DNA from 4 places in the Rhizobium sp. 01N424 genome. Region 1 is predicted to be linked to each of the others. Evidence: riboswitches for the same ligand, from Rfam matches in the RefSeq annotation. Region 1 holds a riboswitch; each other region holds the start of a gene.
What was found. A riboswitch is a leader RNA that binds a small molecule or an ion and turns the genes downstream of it on or off. The one in region 1 is predicted to bind cobalamin.

Region 1 (5,276 bases):
CGGCGATCTGCGCGGCGATTGCCGTCGATGCGCTGGGCGAGGAGCGGGTGCGCACCGTCATGCTGCCCTACCGCTACACCTCCGAGGACTCGTTGAAGGATGCCGCTGAATGCGCCAAGGCGCTCGGCTGCCGTTACGACATCGTGCCGATCGAGGCGCCGGTGACCGGCTTTACCTCGGCGCTCTCCGACCTCTTCGAAGGCACCGATAGTGGCATCACCGAAGAAAACCTGCAGAGCCGCGCCCGCGGCACGATCCTGATGGCGATCTCCAACAAGTTCGGCTCGATGGTCGTCACCACGGGCAACAAGTCGGAAATGTCGGTCGGCTATGCGACGCTCTACGGTGATATGAACGGCGGCTTCAATCCGATCAAGGACCTCTACAAGATGCAGGTCTATGCGATCTCGCGCTGGCGCAATGCGCATGTGCCGCCGGATGCGCTTGGCCCATCAGGCGTGGTGATCCCACAAAACATCATCGACAAGGCGCCCTCTGCCGAACTGCGGCCTGATCAGACCGACCAGGATTCGCTGCCGCCTTATCCGGTTCTCGACGACATTCTCGAATGCCTCGTCGAGAAGGAAATGGGCGTCGATGAGATCGTCGCGCGCGGCCACGATGTCGCGACCGTGCACCGGATCGAGCATCTGCTCTATCTTGCCGAATACAAGCGCCGCCAGTCGGCGCCCGGCGTGAAGATCACCAAGAAGAATTTCGGCCGCGACCGCCGCTATCCGATCACCAACCGTTTTAGGGATCGTGGTTAGCGATCGTTAACCCGATCAACCGAAAGCTGCTGACGGCAGTCTCTTCTCGCGTTTCTATGTTTTGGAAACGCGGGAGGTTTGAGCATGCGGGAAACCAAGGTCGCCGTCTTCATCGATACGGAAAACCTGCCGGCGCGCTGTGCGGGAGAGATCATCAGCATCGCCGGCGGATACGGACGTCTCATCGAGCGCCGGGCCTATGGCGACTTCACGAACGAGGCGGCGCAGCCGTGGATCGCGGAGGCCGGACGTCAGGCGCTCAGCCTGCAGACGGCTGTGAGCTCGCATTCCGGCAAGAACGGTGCGGATATCCTGCTTGCCATCGATGCAATGGAATATCTGGCCGGTTCGGCGATCGATCTTTTCTGCATCGCCAGCAGCGACCGCGATGTCGGCCATCTGGCGATGCGTATCCGCATGCGCGGCAAGCAGGCGATCGGACTGGGCGCGCCCAACGCATCGGCGCTGTTGCGGCAGTCCTTCGACGATTTCTTCGAGCTCAATGTTGGTGAGGCGAATTCCACCTTTGCGCTGCCGAAGGTGATTGCGCTGCAGCCCTCTCCAAATATCCGGCCCTATATCACCCAGGCGCTGCAGGCGGCCAAGCTGCAGGGCGAAGGCTGGCTCGATATCGCGAAACTCGGGACGCTGTTGCGGCAGGTCGATCCGGAGTTCAAGGCGCAGCGTTTTGATGCCACGAACCTCAGCTCGCTTCTGAAGCAATGTGACTTTATCGAAATGCGAATGCATGGCACAAACCGCATGCAAATCAGAATGAAGCGGAACGGCTGAGGGCCGGGCCGCTGCACAATGCGGGAGGTATGCATGCGCAGTTCGGTCGAGATCTACAATATCCGCACTGGTCGGGGCCGGGTGGTGTTCCAGACGGAGCAGCTGATCGAGGCGCCGAATTTCTCACCCGATGGCCGCTACCTGCTGCTGAACGGTGATGGCCTTCTCTACCGTTTGTCACCGGATGGTGAGGGCGGTCTGCAGCAGGTCGATACCGGCTTTGCCACTGCCTGCAACAACGATCACGGCATTTCGCCCAACGGAAGGCAGTATGTGATTTCCGACAAGACCGAGCACGGCAAATCCTGCATCTATACGCTACCGTCGGAAGGCGGCGCGCCGAAACAGATCACCGAAAACCTGCCGTCCTACTGGCATGGCTGGTCGCCCGACGGGAAGGAACTCGCCTATTGCGGCATCCGCGGCGATCTCTTCGACATCTATACGATTTCCGTCGATGGCGGCGCCGAGCGGCGTCTGACGCATGGCGAGGGGCGCAATGATGGGCCGGATTATTCCTTTGACGGGCAGTGGATCTATTTCAATTCCAGCCGCACGGGGCTGATGCAGATCTGGCGCATTCATCCCGATGGGACCGGTTTGGAGCAGGTCACGCATGACAATTACGGCAACTGGTTTGCCCATCCGGCGCCCACCAACGACAAGGTGCTGCTGCTTTCCTACGGCGCTGACGTCTTCGATCATCCGCGCGACCTGCATGTGCGGCTGCGGTTGATGGATATGGACGGCGGCAATCTGACGACGCTGTTCGAGCTGTTCGGCGGGCAGGGCACGATCAATGTTCCCTGCTGGTCACCAGAAGGTGACGAGTTTGCCTATGTCCGGTATTTCCCGGCTACTTGAAGCGTCTCGTAAAAGCGGGCATGAGGCTTTTGTCAGGTGCCCGCTTGCCGCGGGAGAATCGGGAATCCGGTGCGAGCCCGGAACGTGCCCAACGCTGTAAGGCCGACGCCTGCCGCATCATGCCACTGGTTGACACCGGGAAGGCTGCGGCGGGCGGATGACGCCAAGTCAGAAGACCGGCCTGGCATCATAGACTGATCCCGCGCGGACGGCGGGGCGGTTGCGTTGTTGGGGATTTGACGATGCGGCCCATGAACAAGGATGCGCTTGAAGGCGCGTCTGCCTTTTCCGCTGACGAGCGCGACGCCGTCTACCGGGCGATCATGACCCGGCGCGATGTGCGCGACCAGTTTCTGCCTGATCCCATCCCATCCGATGTGCTGATGCGGCTGCTTGAGGCCGCACACCACGCGCCCTCGGTCGGCTTCATGCAGCCCTGGAATTTCATCGTCGTCGAAGGTGCCGGTGTGCGCCAGCGCGTGTGGAATGCCTTCGACCGGGCTAACCGCGAGGCTGCCGGGATGTTCGACGGTAAGCGGCAGGCGACATACCGTTCCCTGAAGCTCGAGGGCATCCTCAAGGCGCCGCTCGGCATCTGCATCACCTGCGATCCGTCACGCAGCGGTGACGTCGTGCTGGGGCGGACGCATAATCCGCGGATGGATAGCTATTCAACCGTCTGTGCGGTGCAGAACCTCTGGCTCGCAGCACGGGCCGAAGGCATCGGCGTCGGTTGGGTCAGCATTTTCCATGAGAGCGAACTCAAGGACATTCTCGGCGTGCCCGAGCATGTCGAGATCGTCGCCTGGCTCTGCATCGGCTATGTCGATACGCTCCATAGCGAGCCCGAGCTGGCCGTCAAAGGCTGGCGGCAGCGGCTTTCGCTCGACGAGTTGATCTTCCGCGATGGCTGGGGCCGCCGCTAATTCCGCTGTTGCTGCTGCGGCTGCGGGCCTGAGGTGGCCGGGTTCTTCAGATCGATACTGCCCTGGTCGCCCGCGAGAAATTGTGGGCCGATCTGGCGCACCTTGCTGTTGCCGGGGTCGTAGGGACGGTCCGGTACCTGTGCCTGCGGCGCAGCCGGTGCGGGGGCTGCCGTTGCCGGCGGCTTGGTGGTGATTGTCGTGATCGAGCCCTTTGGCGGCGGCGCGCTGACCGTCTGGTTCTTGCGCATCTGTTCGTAATAGGCGGTCAGATTGCAGCTGCAGGAGGATTTCTCGCCGGGCGCCCGGTTCTTGTAGGCGAAGGCGTTTGGCATGGCGCTGTAGCGCGCGCCAGTCGCGGCTGAGATCATGTTGGCCGCGTCGGTGTTGGAGACGTCCTGATAGAACAGCTCGGTCTCGATGCCGGGGCACATTTTCGAGCAGGTCGAGGCGTCGCGGCTGAAATCGATCGAGGTCGCATTGGTGCTGATCGGGAAGAAGCCGCCGTCGCAGCTGCGCACGCACATGGTGCTGACATGCGACATCATCTCGCCGCGCGGCACACCATATTGCGTGTTGCCTTCCTCGCCGTTGCCGAGCGGAATGAAGGTATCGCCGCGCATCGCCTGTTCTTCGGTGCTTGGCGCCGGGACATAGGCGCGCTCGTCCGGCTGATAGCCCGGATCGTCGTTGCAGCCGTTATCGTCGAGGGCGGCCATCAGTTCGCGGCGTTCGTTGACACCGGTGCCGCCGGCCRCCCGCAGTTGATTGCGGCGGTCCTGGAGATAGTGGATGTTGTCGATCATCCGCGATTCCGATTCCTGCAGGTCGCTGCAGTAGCGGTCGTTCTCGCCGCCGATGACAACCATGCTGTCGACGCTGCAGCCGTTGCTGCGCAGGTCGTTGCGCAGCTTGCGGAGCTCGAGGTTCTGTTCGGCTATGGCGCTTGCATATTGGCGGATCTCCGGGCCGTTGCCGATCACCTGCGGCAGGTCGGCAAGGCGTCCGCGCAGATCTTCGCAGATCGCGCTGGTCTGCGCCGCCGCGGGCGCGGCAGCAGCGAGAAAGAGAGCAAGGGTCAGGCTTCGGCGTTTCACGGTATCATCCCGCAGCATAGTAAACCGGAAGCGGCAGAGCATTTGCCGCATCCGTTCTGTCTAGCTGCCTTCCGTTAACAAGCTAACGAAGGAATCCTAACGCATTTTTCCGATCGACGGCAAATCACGCCGGCTGCTGGGCCTCGACCACGGCCAGAGCCGCCATGTTGACGACACCGCGCGAAGTGACAGACGGTGCCAGGATGTGTGCCGGGAGCGCCGTGCCGAGCAGGATGGGGCCGACATGCAGGCCGTCGGTCATCGACTTGACGACGCCGAGCGTGATGTTGGCGGCATCGAGGTTCGGGAAGACCAGCAGGTTGGCTTCGCCATGCAGCGTGGTGGACGGCATGACGCGCTTGCGGATTTCGTCGGCGATTGCGCTCTCACCATGCATTTCGCCATCGACTTCGAGATCGGGGGCGGCATCACGGATCAGCTGCAAGGCACCGCGCATCTTCGTTGCGCTTTCGCTTTCGCGCGAGCCGAAGTTGGAATGCGAGACGAGGGCGGCGCGCGGCGTGATGCCGAAGCGCTTGATTTCCTCGGCAGCCAGAACGGCGGATTCCGCCACTTCCTCGGCGCTCGGATTGAACGTAACGTAGGTGTCGGTGAAGAAGGTGGCGCCGCGCTGCGAGATCAGCAGGCTGAGTGCCGAGAAATCGCGGACATCCTTGCGCTTGCCGATGATCTGGCGAACGTCGCGCAGGTGCTTCTCGTAACGGCCTTCGAGGCCGCAGATCAGCGCGTCTGCTTCGCCGCGGCGCAGCGCCAGCGCACCGATGACGGTGGTGTTGGTGCGCACGATCGTGCGGGCCGCTTCCGGGATG
Region 2 (5,276 bases), on a different contig from region 1:
GACATGGTGCAGTATTTTGGCGAGCAGCTGTCAGGCTTTGCCTTCACGCAGCATGCCTGGGTACAGAGCTATGGGTCGCGCTATGTCCGCCCGCCGATTATCTTCGGCGATATCGCGCGGCCGAAGCCGATGACGACAAGCTGGTGGCAATATGCCCAGTCTCTGACAGAGCGGCCGGTGAAGGGCATGCTGACTGGACCGGTGACGATCCTCAACTGGTCCTTCGTGCGTGATGATATCGCCCGAAGCGAAGCATGCCGGCAGATCGCGCTGGCGATTCGCGACGAGGTCGGTGATCTCGAAAAGGCCGGCGCCAGAATGATCCAGATCGACGAGGCAGCACTCCGGGAAGGCCTGCCGCTGCGGCGCTCGCAATGGAAGACCTATCTCGACTGGGCCGTCGAAAGCTTCCGCCTGTGCTCGACCGGTGTCAGCAACGCGACGCAGATCCACACGCATATGTGCTACTCGGAGTTCAACGACATCATCGATGCTATCGCCGCGATGGATGCGGATGTGATCTCGATCGAGACGTCGCGCTCGAAGATGGAGCTGCTGGAGGCATTCCGCAGTTTTGACTATCCGAACGAAATTGGCCCGGGTGTCTACGATATCCACTCGCCGCGCGTTCCCGATATTGACGATATGACCGGTCTGCTTCTTTTAGCGCGCGAGCGGCTTGGCGATTCGCAGCTTTGGATCAATCCGGATTGCGGCTTGAAGACCCGCAAATGGGAGGAAGTGAAGCCGGCGCTCGTCAATATGGTGGCGGCGGCGCGGTCTTTGCGCGAACGCGTTGCCACGGCAACGGCCTGATCGTCATTGCATTCGAGGAGCCGGCTCTTGCCGGCTTCTCTTTTCCACAGCCAATCCGCATTAATCTTCTGTTATCCACATCACATTCATTTTTTCGGCTTGCGGCACCCGAAACCTGAACCATCCATTGACGTAAAAATAGACTCGCGTACTATATCTAGTGTTCGAGGTTCCTCCGATTCGCAAAGGATCGTGGGCTAAGACGGGAATTCGGTGAGATCTGCCGCAAGGCGGAGCAATGCCGGAGCTGCCCCCGCAACTGTGAGCGGCGAGCATCTGTCCCATTTCGGGTCACTGGGTCATGAAGATCTGGGAAGACCGGGATGAATGTGATGATCCGCAAGCCAGGAGACCTGCCTTGAGCGAAAACGTCCACGGGCGGGGTGTCCGGCTGGCGAGCGATGAGATGTGGGCATGATGCCGCTCTTCGCTTCCTCCGGTGTGTCCCGCATGAGCCACTTCGGGGTGAAGTCTTATGTCTTTGAGTTTCAGATCATACCGGCGCGAATGACGGGCTGCTGACGCCCGGCAATCGGCAACGGCTGTCTTCCTTTTCGATCTTCCCAAGCGCGGACATCGGCGGATGTCCGAACGATATCCCATGCCTTTTAGTCACGAGGTTTTCCCATGAGCATCACCGTCTACAGCAAGCCCGCCTGCGTTCAGTGCACCGCAACCACCCGCGCGCTCGATCGCCAGGGCATCGACTACACGATCATCGACGTTTCCACCGATAGCGCCGCTTATGATCTGGTGCAGGGTCTCGGCTACCGCCAGGTTCCCGTCGTCATCGCCGGCGAGGAGCATTGGGCTGGCTTCCGCCCCGACATGATCAGCGCGCTCGCCTGAGCGGCGGCTGCGATGGGCGAGATCGTCTATTTTTCCAGCCGGTCGGAAAACACTCATCGCTTCGTCGAAAAGCTCGGCCTTCCCGCCCGGCGCATCCCGATATCAGGCGAGACGCTTCAAGCCGTCTCACCCTATGTGCTTGTGGTCCCAACCTATAGCGGTGAGGGCGGCAAGGGAGCTGTGCCCAAGCAGGTGATCCGTTTCCTGAACGATGCGGCAAACCGTTCGAACCTCCGCGGCGTGATTGCCGCGGGCAACAGCAACTTCGGCGAGACCTATGGGCTTGCCGGCGACATCATCGCGAAGAAATGCCAGGTGCCGTACCTCTACAGGTTCGAGCTGCTCGGCACCGCTGATGATGTTGCCAATGTCAAACACGGATTGGAACGATTTTGGACACGGCAGTTCTCGAGCGCCCTGTAAAGGCGCAGGCCGCGGAAACAGGGCTGGATTACCACGCGCTGAACGCGATGCTGAACCTCTATGACGAGGACGGCAAGATCCAGCTGGACAAGGACCGGCAGGCGGCGAAGCAGTATTTCCTGCAGCACGTCAACCAGAACACCGTGTTCTTCCATAATCTCCGGGAGAAGCTCGATTACCTCGTGACTGAGGGCTACTACGAGCAGGAGGTGCTGGATCAGTATTCGTTCAATTTCGTCCGCGATCTCTTCGACCATGCCTATGACAAGAAATTCCGCTTCCCGACCTTCCTCGGCGCTTTCAAATATTACACAAGCTACACGCTGAAGACCTTTGACGGAAAGCGCTATCTGGAGCGCTATGAAGACCGCATCTGCATGGTGGCACTCGCCTTGGCGCAGGGCAACGAGGCCTTAGCGCGCGACATGGTCGATGAGATCATCTCCGGCCGCTTCCAGCCGGCGACGCCGACCTTCCTCAATGCCGGCAAGAAGCAGCGCGGCGAGCTGGTCTCCTGCTTCCTGATGCGCGTTGAAGACAATATGGAATCGATTGGCCGCTCGATCAATTCGGCCTTGCAGCTGTCGAAGCGCGGTGGTGGCGTGGCGCTGTCGCTGACCAACATTCGCGAAATGGGCGCGCCGATCAAGCATATCGAGAACCAGTCCTCCGGCATCATCCCGGTGATGAAGCTGCTCGAGGACGCCTTCTCCTATGCCAACCAGCTCGGCGCGCGCCAGGGGGCCGGTGCCGTCTATCTCAACGCCCATCACCCCGACATCATGCGCTTCCTCGATACCAAACGCGAAAATGCCGACGAAAAAATCCGCATCAAGACGCTGTCGCTCGGCGTCGTCATTCCTGACATCACCTTCGAGCTCGCCAAGAACAACGAGGACATGTACCTGTTCTCGCCCTATGACGTGGAACGTGTCTACGGCGTGCCGTTCACCGAGATTTCGGTGACCGAAAAATACCGCGAGATGGTGGCCGACAGCCGCATCAAGAAGAAGAAAATCAAGGCCCGCGATTTCTTCCAGATCGTCGCCGAAATCCAGTTCGAGAGCGGCTATCCCTACATCATGTTCGAAGACACGGTGAACAGGGCGAACCCGATCGCCGGGCGCATCACCATGAGCAATCTGTGCTCCGAGATCCTGCAGGTCAGCGAAGCCAGCGAGTATAACGATGACCTCTCCTACAAGGTGATGGGCAAGGACATTTCCTGCAATCTCGGCTCGTTGAATATCGCCGCCGCCATGGACTCATCCGATTTCGGCAAGACGATCGAGACCTCGATCCGGGCGCTGACGGCAGTTTCCGACATGAGCCACATCTCCTCCGTCCCGTCGATCGAGAAGGGCAACGACGAGAGCCACGCGATCGGCCTGGGCCAGATGAACCTGCACGGCTATCTCGCCCGCGAGCGGATCCAGTACGGCTCCGAAGAGGGTGTCGATTTCACCAACATGTATTTCTACACGGTGACCTATCACGCGATCCGCGCCTCGAACCGGCTGGCTGTCGAGCGCGGCCAGAGCTTCAAGGGTTTCGAGAATTCCAAATACGCATCGGGCGAATATTTCGACAAGTATACCGAAATAGAATGGAAACCGGCTACGCAGACGGTTACCGACCTGTTCAACGACGCCGGTATCGAAATCCCCACCCAGGAAGACTGGCTGGCACTGAAGACGGCCGTCATGGAAGGCGGGCTTTATAACCAGAACCTGCAGGCCGTGCCGCCGACGGGGTCGATCTCCTACATCAACCACTCGACGTCATCGATCCATCCGATCGTCTCCAAGATCGAGATCCGCAAGGAAGGCAAGATCGGCCGCGTCTATTATCCGGCGGCCTTCATGACCAACGACAATCTCGACTATTACCAGGACGCCTATGAGATCGGGCCGGAGAAGATCATCGACACCTATGCGGCTGCGACCCAGCATGTCGACCAGGGCCTGTCGCTGACGCTGTTCTTCCGCGACACGGCGACGACGCGCGATATCAACCGGGCGCAGATCTATGCCTGGAAGAAGGGCATCAAGACCATCTACTACATCCGTCTGCGCCAGATGGCGCTGGAGGGGACGCAGGTGGAGGGATGTGTGTCGTGTACGCTGTGATTTGAAGCCTTATCGCTTTAGCAACGCTTGAGCCCGGAGCCCCCTCATCCGCCTGCCGGCACCTTCTCCCCGCTGGGGGGAAGGGAACCGAAGCGCCCGTCAGCCCCTTGATTGAGGCGTGTAGGCGGGCACGTCCCCTCTCCCCAGCGGGGAGAGGGTTAGGGTGAGGGGGCCGCGTCCTCCAACAGAACTGATTGAGGAAAGATTCCCCATGAACATGCACGCCAAACCCGTATCCCGCGTCCGCGCCATCAACTGGAACCGCATCGATGACGACAAGGACCTCGAAGTCTGGAACCGCCTGACCGGCAATTTCTGGCTGCCGGAAAAAGTGCCGCTGTCGAACGACATTCCCTCCTGGGCGACGCTGAAGCCGGAAGAGCAGCAGTTGACGATCCGGGTCTTTACCGGCCTGACGCTGCTCGACACCATCCAGAACGGCGTCGGCTCGGTGACGCTGATGGCCGATGCTTCGACCCAGCATGAGGAGGCGGTGCTTTCCAACATCTCCTTCATGGAGGCGGTGCACGCGCGCTCCTACTCGTCGATCTTCTCGACGTTGTGCTCGACGCCTGACGTTGACGACGCCTATCGCTGGTCCGATGAAAACGAGTTTCTGCAGAAGAAGTCGGCGCTGATCATGGAGCAATATGCTTCCGGTGATCCGCTGAAGAAGAAGGTTGCCAGCGTCTTCCTCGAAAGCTTCCTGTTCTATTCCGGCTTCTATCTGCCGATGTACTGGTCGAGCCGCGCCAAGCTGACCAACACCGCCGACATGATCCGCCTGATCATTCGCGACGAGGCGGTGCATGGCTACTATATCGGCTACAAGTTCCAGCGCGCCGTCGACCGCCTGCCGGAGGCCCGCCGCCAGGAGATCAAGGATTTCGCCTTCGATCTGCTGCTGGAGCTCTACGACAACGAGGCCAAGTACACCGAGGCGCTGTATGACGGCGTCGGGCTCACCGAAGACGTCAAGAAGTTCCTGCACTACAACGCGAACAAGGCGCTGATGAACCTCGGCTACGAGGCGCTGTTCCCGCCGGAGGCCTGCAAGGT
Region 3 (5,276 bases), on a different contig from region 1:
ATCGGCATTTGCGGCGGTTATCAGATGCTCGGCCGCAAGGTGCACGACCCGCTCGGCATCGAGGGCGGAACGGCGGAGGTTGACGGGCTCGGGCTGCTCGACGTCGAGACCGTCATGGCGCCGGAGAAGACGGTCCGCAACAGCCATGCTGTTTCTGCTGAATATGGTACGCCGCTGTCAGGCTATCAGATCCATCTCGGCGTGACCGAGGGGCCGGATTGCAACCGGCCGTCGGCCGTGGTGGATGGTGCCGCGGATGGTGCCGTATCTGCGGATGGACGTATCGTCGGGACCTATCTGCACGGCCTGTTTTCCGGCGATGCCTATCGCAGCCGGTTGCTGCAGAGTTTCGGCCTTCAGGGCGAAAGGCGCAATTACGCGGAGAGCGTCAACCGGGCGCTGGATGCCGTTGCGGCCGAACTGGAGGCGCATCTCGACCGTGACTGGCTGAACCGGCTGCTTGGCTAGATTTCCCCGGAGATTTCGCGGCGCCGCCGGTCGAGCTCTTCGCTGTAGCGGCGTAGCGTGTGGCTTTCGCTGAGCTGTCCGACGACCTTGCGCTCGATCAGATTGTTCAGCACGGCGAGCGCTTCGCTCTCGCTCTTGTCGAAAATGGCGGCTGCCTGCTTGGCATTCATCTGCGGCTGCAGGAAATCGTTCTTGTAGCGAACGAAACTCTCCAGCCCCTTGCCCTCGTCGTCGGTGGCGATCGGATTCGCATGAATTTCCGGCACCAGCACCAGACCGGCATATTTGCCTGTGTCATCGACAAGGATGACGCGTTGCGTGGCGCCGGCGGGAAAAGCCTTCTTGAACTCTTCGACAGTGGTTGCGGCATTGGCGGTCTTGACGTCGGCGCGCATCAGCTTGTCGACCGTCAGATTGCGGATCCAGCCGACATCGTGAGCGCTGCGGATGCTTTCGCCGCGCAGGTGAAAACGCCAGGTGGCGAAGGAGTAGCCAAAGGTGGTGCGCACGACGAGCGAGGACGTGATGACCGCGGCGAGCACCAATACGGTGATCGGGAAGTCGCCGGTGATTTCGAGCGCCAGAAAGGTCATCGTCAGCGGTCCGCCGATGATGGCGACTGCGAGTGAACTCATGCCGACGACGGCGTAGACTTCGGGTGTCAGCGAGGCATGCGCAAAGAACGGCGCGGAATAGGCAAAGAGCTTGCCGAGCAGCGCGCCCATAAACAGCGAGGCGAAGAACAGGCCGCCCCTGAAGCCGGAGCCGATCGACACGGCTGAGGCCAGCGACTTCAACAGCAGGATGCCGACGAGCGTCGGGATCGCCACCTGATGCGCCAGGTTGAGATGCAGGGCGCCATGCCCTGCCGAAAGCACCTGCGGAGAGATGGTGGCCAGCAGGCCGACGACGATGCCGCCGAGCGCCGGGCGTACCGGCGTCGGCACGGAACTCTTGCGAGCCAATTCCTCAACAAAGGAAACGCCCTGCATGATCAGGATGCCGGCACCGGCGCAGCAGGCGCCAAGCAGAATGGCCGGAACATAATCGGCGGGCACCACAGTGCCGAACCTGCCGACGTCGATGGTGAAATCGTTGCCTGCGAGCAGCCGTGCCACCAGCGTCGACAGTAGGGCAGAGACGACGACAGGTGTCAACGAGACGATCGTATAGGTGCCGATAATCAGCTCGAACGCGTAGAAGGCGCCGGTTAGCGGGGCATTGAAGGCGGCGGCGATGGCGCCCGCCGCCCCGCAGCCGAGGAGGACGCGCAGATCGGCGCGGCGCAGCTGCAGCTTCAGGCCGAGTTTCGAGGCCAGGCCCGCCGCAAGCTGTGTATAGCCGGCCTCCAGGCCGACCGAGGCGCCGAAACCGTTGGAAATCAGGTTCTGGATCGCCACGATGATGCTGTCCGTCAGCGACAGGCGGCCGCCATGCAGCGCATTGGCCTCGATCGGATCGACCATCGGCTTCTTGCGTGTCCTGCTGAGGATGAAGAGCAGCAAGCCGAGAAGCATGCCGCCGCAGACCGGTGCCAAGAGCAGCAGCAGCTTGTTGCTGATATCGGAGGAGCTGAGACGATCGACATCGCTGATGCCGAAGATGAGGCTGTGCATCTCCCGGGAGATCAGGCTCATGCCGGTGACCGCGCAGCCGGAGATGACGCCGACCGCGCCACCGGCGAAAACCATGCCCATTTCGTTCTGCCGCGCCAGCGCGCGCAGCCGCGCCAAATCGAATTTGAGATGGCGCCGCGTCAGGCGGCCGATATCGGTTTTCGTGAGCATGATGACAGAACTAGGCGACGGGGAGCAGGATCAAGGAAGCACGCTTTGTGCGCCGCATGATTTCGCGAGCAATTGCAGCAAAAGCGAGGCGGCGGCAAGCGAAATCTGTCCGTAAGTCAATGAATTTAATAGACTATCTGTTTGGTAGACTCAGTCGTGTTAAGACGAGGCATTTTCCATCGCGTCAGGCTCGATTGACTTCGCGCTGCCGCGCGCCTAACGATGAAATCAATAACGGATGGTTCCGGAGCGGTGATTGCCGCCCTGGATGAAAAGGGAATGTGACGGGGCGGACCCAAACCGGGCGTCTTCATCACAGCCGACCCCGCGACTGTAGAGCGGTCAGGGTCTTCCATCCGGTGCACCGGCACCACCGCCTGATCGCCGCATTCTGTGGCAGGGCGTTGGCTCAAGGACACCGGAAAAGCCACTGGAATGCATCGTGATCAGCAGGGGCTGGACGCCTCCATTTCTACGAATCGTCCGCCTTTTCACGAGAATGCAGCCGGGAAGGCGAGGAAGATCCGCTGGCACGATCAGGGATGGCCTTGCGCCATCCCTGTCGGGGCCTCAAACCGCGAGCCAGGAGACCTGCCAACCGTGCCGGGCGAAGAGCCCACCCAAGGGCAATCCTGTCCGCTGCCAGCACGGAGGTTGTCATGGCTGAAACACGAATTTGCATGCCGTTACGTGCGGCCCTGAGGATTTCCCTCATTCCTGTGCTTGTCACAGGAATCCAGCGTGCCCAAGTCCTTGGGCACAGAAGACTTATTTCCTTGCTGCTAGGTTTCATTCACGGCGCAGACGCGCCGTGGCTGGATTCCTGTGACAGGCACAGGAATGAGGGAGGTGGGTGTGGTGGACGCCAATACGCTGATGCCGGAGCCATCCTCACATGAGCAGCACCACCTTCATTCTCGGCGGCGCTCGTTCCGGCAAATCCCGTTTCGCCGAACAGCTGATCACCGAGAGCGGCCTCGAGCGCCACTATATCGCCACCGGGCGGGCCTGGGACGACGAGATGCGGGCGCGGATTGCTGCCCATAGGGACGATCGCGGGCCGTCCTGGACGACGCATGAGGAGCCGCTGCAGCTTGTCGAATGCCTGTCGGCCGTCGACGGCGAAGGGCGGGCGATCCTTGTCGATTGCCTGACGCTCTGGGTCACCAATCTGATGATGGGCGAGCGGGACATGGCGGTGGAATCTGCGGCTCTTGCCGCCTGGCTGCCGAAGGCCAGGGCGCGGCTCGTGCTTGTTTCCAATGAAGTCGGCCTCGGGATCGTTCCCGAGAACCGGATGGCGCGGGATTTCCGCGATCATGCCGGACGGCTGCACCAGATGATCGCGGCCTCCGCCGCGGACGTGTATTTTATTGCGGCAGGGCTGCCGCTGAAAATGAAGGGTTGAAGTTTATGAACCAGAAGATCCCCGCAACCGTGATCACCGGCTTTCTCGGCGCGGGCAAGACGACGATGATCCGCAACCTGCTTTCCAACACCGGCGGCAAGAAGATCGCGCTGATCATCAACGAATTCGGCGATCTCGGCGTCGATGGCGACGTGTTGAAGGGCTGTGGCGCGGAGAACTGCACAGAGGACGATATCATCGAGCTCACCAACGGCTGCATCTGCTGCACGGTTGCCGACGATTTCATTCCGACGATGACCAAGCTGCTGGAGCGCGAGCAGCGCCCCGATCATATCGTCATCGAAACCTCGGGCCTGGCGCTGCCGCAGCCGCTGGTCGCCGCCTTCAACTGGCCTGACATCCGCAGCGAAGTCACCGTCGATGGCGTCATCACCGTCGTCGACAGCGCCGCCGTTGCCGCCGGACGTTTCGCCGACGACCACGATGCCGTCGATGCGCGCCGCACCGAAGACGAGTCGCTCGATCACGAGAGCCCGATCGAGGAGCTGTTCGAAGATCAGCTGACCTGCGCCGATCTGATCGTGCTCAACAAGACGGATCTGCTCGATGCCGCAGGCATTATCCGCGTCCGTGACGAAGTGGCGTCGCGCATTTCGCGCAAGCCTGCGCTGATCGAGGCGAAGAACGGCGAGGTTCCGGCCAGCGTCTTGCTCGGCCTCGGCGTCGGCACCGAGGAAGATATCGCCAACCGCAAGTCCCATCACGAGCTCGAGCATGAGGACGGCACGCCGCACGATCACGACGAGTTCGACAGCTTCGTCGTCGAGCTCGGCGCGATTGCCGATACGGCCGGTTTCATCGAGAAGCTGAAGGGCGTGATTGCAGAGCATGACGTGCTGCGCCTGAAGGGCTTTGCCGCAGTTGAGGGCAAGGCGATGCGCCTGCAGATCCAGGCTGTCGGCAGCCGTATCGACCAGTATTTCGACCGCGCCTGGGCGATGGACGAAACGCGCGGCACGCGCCTCGTCGTCATCGGCCTGCATGACATGGATGAAGCGGCCGTGCGCAAGGCCATCGAGGCGCTCGTCTGATCCATGCATCTGCTTCTCGCCCAGAAAGGAACGATCAGCGACGGTGACGAGGCCATCGATCTTGGCCAGTCGCCCGGCGATATCCTGTTCCTGTCTGCAGCGGATACGGAGCTTGCGGCCATCGCCGCCGCCCACGGACAGGGCGGCGGTTCATCGCTGACGCTTCGTCTTGCCAGCCTGATGAGTCTCAAGCATCCGATGTCGGTCGATGCCTATGTCGAGCGCACCGCGCTGCACGCAAAGCTCATCATTGTCCGCGCGCTCGGTGGTGCCAGCTATTTTCACTATGCGCTGGAGGCTCTCCATACCTGCGCGGCGCGGCATGGCGCGCGGATTGCCGTTCTGCCGGGGGATTCCAAGCCGGATGCGGGGCTGACACCGTTTTCCAATGTGGCGCTCGATGATCTCAATGCGCTGTGGGCTTACCTGATCGAAGGCGGCGAAGAGAATTCGTTGCGGCTGCTGGATTATGCGGCGGCGATGCTGTCGGGTGGTGAAAAGCCCGGTGCGGCCGCGCCGTTGATGAAGGCCGGGATATGGTGGCCGGGGCGGGGAGTCGTT
Region 4 (5,276 bases), on a different contig from region 1:
GCCTTGCGGACTTCAGGCGTCTGCGGAAAGGACCCGATCGTCGTCGTCGGGAACAGCGGCAAGCGGATATCCGTCTGCTGGATCGCCTTGCGCTCGGCGAAACCGGCCTTGCGGCGCTTCATGGTCTCGTCGATCGCTGCAATGCGCTTCCTGACCGCGGGGTCGTTGACCTTCGGCGATGCTGCGCGGGCGGCCGCGGCCCCCGAAGATCTGCCGATGGCATCGGCCACGCAATCGCGGCTCTGCGAAAGCGCCTGCCCCAAAATCGAGAGTTCATCCAGCTTCTGCGTGGCAAAAGCCAGCCATTCCTTGACCTCGGCGTCGACAGCCGTTTCGAGCGCAAGATCGATCGGCACATGCAGAAGCGAGCAAGACGGCGCGATCTCGATCGGACGCGTCTTGGAAAGCGCCTCGACCCGATCGAGCAGTCTCTCGAGATCAGCGCGCCAGATGTTGCGGCCGTCGATGACGCCGAGAGATAATACCCGGTCATCAGGCACCGCCGATACGACCGCATCGAGCTGCTCGGGCGCGCGCACCAGATCGACGTGCAGACCGGCAACCGGCAGCGCCGCTGCTGTCTTGAGATTGTCGCCCAATGCCCCGAAATAGCTGGCGATCATGATCTTCAGGTTCGGAACCAGCTGGTGAAGCGCGCTGTAGGCCGTGGTCAGCGCGTTCCGCTCAGCGTCTGTGAGATCGAGCACGAGGGCTGGCTCGTCGATCTGCACCCAATCGGCACCCGCAGTGCTGAGCTCCGCGAGGATGGCCGCATAGACAGGCAGCAACCGGTCGAGCAGTTCGATCGGATCGAAGCTTGGCTGCTTCGCCTTGCCGAGCTTCAGGAAGGTCACCGGGCCGAGAATGACCGGGCGGGTGTGGACACCGAGCGCCTTTGCCTCCCGGAACATCTGCAGCGGCTTGTTTTCGGTCAGCGCGAAGCGCTGGTCACGGGTGAATTCCGGCACCATGTAGTGGTAGTTGGTATCGAACCACTTGGTCATTTCGAGCGCCGGAACGCCCTCATGATGATGCGCATGGCCGCAATCGCTGTGCTCAGCGCCCACTGAGCCGCGCGCCATGGCGAAATAGATGTCGAGATCGACGGGACCGCCCCTCCAGCCATATTCGGCCGGTACGGCACCGACCATCACCGCCGTGTCGAGTACATGGTCGTAGAGGGAAAAGTCGTTGGAAGGGATGATATCGATCCCCTTCGCCCTCTGCAGCGCCCAATGTTCGGCCCGCAATGTCTTGGCGACGTCGAGAAGTGCTGTCCTATCGGACTTTCCGGCCCAATAGCTTTCCAGCGCGAACTTCAGCTCGCGGTGCTTTCCGATACGAGGGAATCCGAGATTTGCAGTCTTGATGCTCATGTTTCCTTACCCCGAGGGTTGTGGGCAAGGCTTGGGATGACGCATCGGCGCGCGGACACAGGCGTGCCGGTCGCAAAAGCGGCACACCGGACACCCCGCCCGTGGACGTTATCGATCGCGGCAGGTCTCCTGGCTTGCGGGTCAACGCTGCCGTCCGTCTTCCCGGGGCGTCTTCCCCAGTGACATGAATGGACGGCCGCTCGCCGCTTACAGTTGCGGGGGCAGCTCCGGCATTTCCCCCGGATTCCCTCTTAGCTCCGAACCAAAGGTCCGCAGAACCACGATGACACGAGCATGTCGCATCGCGGATCACACGTCAATAGACATAAAGATATGTTTATGTCTTTGTTTCTTTGGTTGGCTGTGCTCGCCGATTACGACAACAGCATCGAGGATGGCGCGCCGGTCTCCGCGGGAGACTGCAGCTTCTGGGCAGCAAGCACCACTTCGACGCGATTGCGGGCATCGAGCTTCTGCATCAGGATCGTCATGTAGTGCTTGACGGTCTTCTCGCTGATATCAAGCATGCTGGCGATTTCGCGGTTGGTCTTGCCCTGCAGCAGGTAGTTGACGATCTGCTCCTCGCGGGCGCTCAGGCGCTTCTGCATCTGCGCCTTGCGGCGCACCTCGGCCGTCTTCATCGACAGGATCACCTTGGTGGCGAAACCCGGCGTGATGAACGTGCTGCCGTCATGCACGGTCTTGATCGCCTCATACAGATCGCGCGCCGTGCTGCCCTTCAGCACATAGCCGCAGACGCCGAGATTGAGCACCTGGATCGCCGTGTCGATATTGGCGGTGGCGGTGAAGACCACGACCTTCGTGCCTTCGTAGTTCTTCTGGATCAGCTCGAGTGCCGCCAGCGTATCGCCCGGCATGCTGAGATCGGTGACAAGAACGTCGGGCCGGTGCTCCTCGACGATCTTCAGTGCGTCGATGGCGTTCTGCCCACGGGCAGTCACCCGAAGATCTTCCTTCGCCGAGTAAAGATTAACGAGTCCATCCAGTAATATTGGATGATCATCAACGAATGCGACCGAGATAGACATAATGACGAATAAACCCCCTCGTCTTCTTTCCGATAGCTCTAAAGTAAACAGAGCCAAACATAAAGACGGATTTTAATGCTTGGTTAACTTCATCGGATTTCTGTCTATTCGATCTGTATGCTTTCAGCCAGTTATCAATTCGGATAGTCCGTCGCCTTATAGGCCAGCTGCGTCAGCCTGCTGCAGCTCCAGCACCATCTCCAGTATCATGCCGCCCCCCGGCCGCTTGGTGACAGCAAGCTTGCCGCCGAAGCTCTCGATCCTCTGCCGGAGGCCATAGAGCCCCATTCCGCCCTCGCGCGCCGCAAACGGCACCGTCCCGGAGGGCAAACCGTCATCCTCGACCGAAATCGCGATGACGGGCATGTCGATCCGACATCGGACACGCTGGCCGTTGCCGCCGGCGTGGCGGTAGGCATTGTTGAGCCCTTCCTGGACGAAACGGTAGATGCAGGTCTTCAGCGCCGGCGGCAGATCGGCATTGGTGCCGCTGGAGACAAAAGCGACCTTGGTCTTGGTGCGCGCCTCATGCTGCCTGATCGCTTCGGCCACCACGTCCTTGGCCCAGAGATGCAGGATCTCAGGCAAGAGCAGCGACTTGGTGACCGTCCGGGCCTCGATCAGCGCTTCACCCAGCGTCTTGCTGGTCTCGTCGAGGAGCCTGGCGCGCTCATCCTTTTTGGTCAGGTCGCGCAGCTCGTCGAGCTGCAGGATCGCCAGTGTCATCAGCTGCACCGGGCCGTCATGCAGATCGGCGCCGATGCGGCGGATGAAGGTCTCGTTGAGGTTGGCGAATTCCATGGAGGCCCGGCGCGCCGTGTCCCTCAGCTCCATCAATTCCTTCGAGGCGGACTCTGCTTCCTCGGCGCGGTGGCTCAGAACCTGCCGCTGATGCTCGATCGTCCGGCTGCCGCGCCTGACGATCAGGAACAGCCCGAGCATGACGACGAAGGAGAACAGCGCCACCGTCGTCCAGGTGACCACCCGCAGCCGCGCGAGCTCATCGACAAAACCGCTCGGATCCTCATGGATCTCGGCCACGCCGATGATCCGCCCCGAAGCCTGGTCATGCAGCGGGCTGTAGATTTCGAGATATTCGGTATTGATGTTGCGGAACGTATGCTCGTCGGCATGAAGATCCGCATAGACGGCGACAATTTCGCCTTTCAAGGCGCGCTGCAGGCCCTCGGGGAAACTGAAGCGGTGGCCGATCATCTGTTTAGTCCGGGAATAGGCAACAGTCCCGTCGGGCGCCCATATCTCGATATGCGGGAAACGCGCCTGGAGATCCGCATCGCCGAACAGCGCGTCGAGATGAGCGATGCTGGCGGCCTTAAGGCGCGTCGAGGCGCCCAGTTCCTGCACCTCAGCCTCAGTCAGGCTCTGAACCAGCAAGGCCGTCGTGCCGGCCTTTCCGCTGAGCGCTTTGTCGGCAACCAGCCGCGTCGTCAGATAGCCCGCAGAAACCGTGGCGATCAGAATAACCAGGCTGCTGGCGATCAGGAACTGCGTGGAAAGGGTCCGCTCGGCGCCCCATCGAAGGATACGCTTAAACAGTCGCGGCGCTTCCGCGCTTTCATCTACGCCAGCATTTCTGGCGCCTAAGTATTCGTCCGGCAAAACGTCCCCCCAAGGCCGATAGCGCTATCATCCTTGCAATATTACCCAAGGAAATAAAGAACCATTTTTGTACTATAGGCCCGTATGAATTCTATCAGACCAAAGGCCAATTCATCATAGGACCTTACTCCCGGAAGGATAAGGACCGAAGACCTGCTTTTGCCGTGGACGAACATCGAAAACATCGTCCGACCATGCGCCGTTCAAAACCCCGGTAACTTTCCGCAAGATCGCATCATCCCAAGCCAGCCCTGCAAGGCGGGCTTTGAAGACATCAGGGGCAATTCAAACCGCCGGGCTCGCAGCGCGATCCGGCGGACAGGACAAGTTTGCGAAAAACCAGGCGCCAGGACAGCGCGCCGACGGAGGGGAAAATGGTTACGCTTGTAAGACACGATCTCGAGTTCATCCTGAAGCAGATCGCCATCGCCGAACAGCATGCGGCCGGTGGTGACCTTGCCGCGCTCGTCGCCGAAGCCGGCGAAGCAGCCGGCGCGACCGGCACCGGTGCGCCGCAGGCGCATCTCCTGCCCTACGGCCTCAGAACCGTCGACGGCAGCTACAACAACCTGCTCGATGGCAAGGAAACCTGGGGCGCAGCCGACCAGCCGTTCACGCCGCTGGTGCAGCCGAACTACGTCAACGAAAATGACGACACACAGATGTTCGGGACACCGCAAAATCCGGTCTACCTGACCAACGGCAACTATACGCCTGGTACACCGAGCGGCAGCCCGATGCTTGCGCCCGGCACAGTCGTCGACGCCGATCCGCGCATCATCTCCAACCTGATCGTCGATCAGACCAGCAACAACCCGGCCGCGATCATGGTCTATGATGCCATGCTCGCCGAGGGCAAGACCGCTACGCGCGCACCGATGCAGGACGCCAATGGCGCGCCCGTCGTCCATGCAACCAATGTCGTCGGCCCCGATGGCACCGTTCTCGCCGCCGCGGGCAGTCCCGTCTATGTCTACACGTTCGAGAACGTCTCGCCCGATATCGGCGACTCCGCGCCTTACAACTCGATGTTCACGCTGTTCGGCCAGTTCTTCGACCATGGTCTCGACCTCGTGGCCAAGGGCGGCGCTGGAACGGTCTACATCCCGCTCTCGCCGGATGATCCGCTCTACAATCCGGCAACCCCGCAAACCAATTTCATGGTTCTGACCCGCGCCAGCCGCGACGCCGACGGCGAAGTGGCTGCCAACACCACGACTCCCTGGGTCGA

Region 2: another riboswitch for cobalamin. It lies ahead of nrdH (glutaredoxin-like protein NrdH); the one in region 1 lies ahead of bluB (5,6-dimethylbenzimidazole synthase).
Region 3: another riboswitch for cobalamin. It lies ahead of cobU (bifunctional adenosylcobinamide kinase/adenosylcobinamide-phosphate guanylyltransferase); the one in region 1 lies ahead of bluB (5,6-dimethylbenzimidazole synthase).
Region 4: another riboswitch for cobalamin. It lies ahead of metE (5-methyltetrahydropteroyltriglutamate--homocysteine S-methyltransferase); the one in region 1 lies ahead of bluB (5,6-dimethylbenzimidazole synthase).

The regions. Positions count from the first base shown of each region.
Region 1 is NZ_JBFTRK010000008.1:192,164-197,439, reverse strand. Features, by position in the region: gene AC1DNK_RS20415 (NAD+ synthase) at 1-770, shown strand, start outside; gene AC1DNK_RS20410 (NYN domain-containing protein) at 855-1,562, shown strand; gene AC1DNK_RS20405 (TolB family protein) at 1,596-2,426, shown strand; cobalamin riboswitch at 2,444-2,625, shown strand; gene bluB (5,6-dimethylbenzimidazole synthase) at 2,669-3,352, shown strand; gene AC1DNK_RS20395 (DUF2865 domain-containing protein) at 3,349-4,446, opposite strand; gene AC1DNK_RS20390 (NADP-dependent malic enzyme) at 4,571-5,276, opposite strand, start outside.
Region 2 is NZ_JBFTRK010000004.1:223,400-228,675, forward strand. Features, by position in the region: gene metE (5-methyltetrahydropteroyltriglutamate--homocysteine S-methyltransferase) at 1-816, shown strand, start outside; cobalamin riboswitch at 967-1,191, shown strand; gene nrdH (glutaredoxin-like protein NrdH) at 1,444-1,665, shown strand; gene nrdI (class Ib ribonucleoside-diphosphate reductase assembly flavoprotein NrdI) at 1,678-2,088, shown strand; gene nrdE (class 1b ribonucleoside-diphosphate reductase subunit alpha) at 2,058-4,217, shown strand; gene nrdF (class 1b ribonucleoside-diphosphate reductase subunit beta) at 4,429-5,276, shown strand, end outside.
Region 3 is NZ_JBFTRK010000002.1:95,502-100,777, reverse strand. Features, by position in the region: gene AC1DNK_RS06175 (cobyric acid synthase) at 1-468, shown strand, start outside; gene AC1DNK_RS06170 (chloride channel protein) at 465-2,255, opposite strand; cobalamin riboswitch at 2,478-2,868, shown strand; gene cobU (bifunctional adenosylcobinamide kinase/adenosylcobinamide-phosphate guanylyltransferase) at 3,151-3,663, shown strand; gene cobW (cobalamin biosynthesis protein CobW) at 3,669-4,715, shown strand; gene cobN (cobaltochelatase subunit CobN) at 4,719-5,276, shown strand, end outside.
Region 4 is NZ_JBFTRK010000004.1:217,988-223,263, reverse strand. Features, by position in the region: gene metE (5-methyltetrahydropteroyltriglutamate--homocysteine S-methyltransferase) at 1-1,376, opposite strand, end outside; cobalamin riboswitch at 1,479-1,674, opposite strand; gene AC1DNK_RS13775 (response regulator) at 1,751-2,425, opposite strand; gene AC1DNK_RS13770 (sensor histidine kinase) at 2,582-4,045, opposite strand; gene AC1DNK_RS13765 (peroxidase family protein) at 4,420-5,276, shown strand, end outside.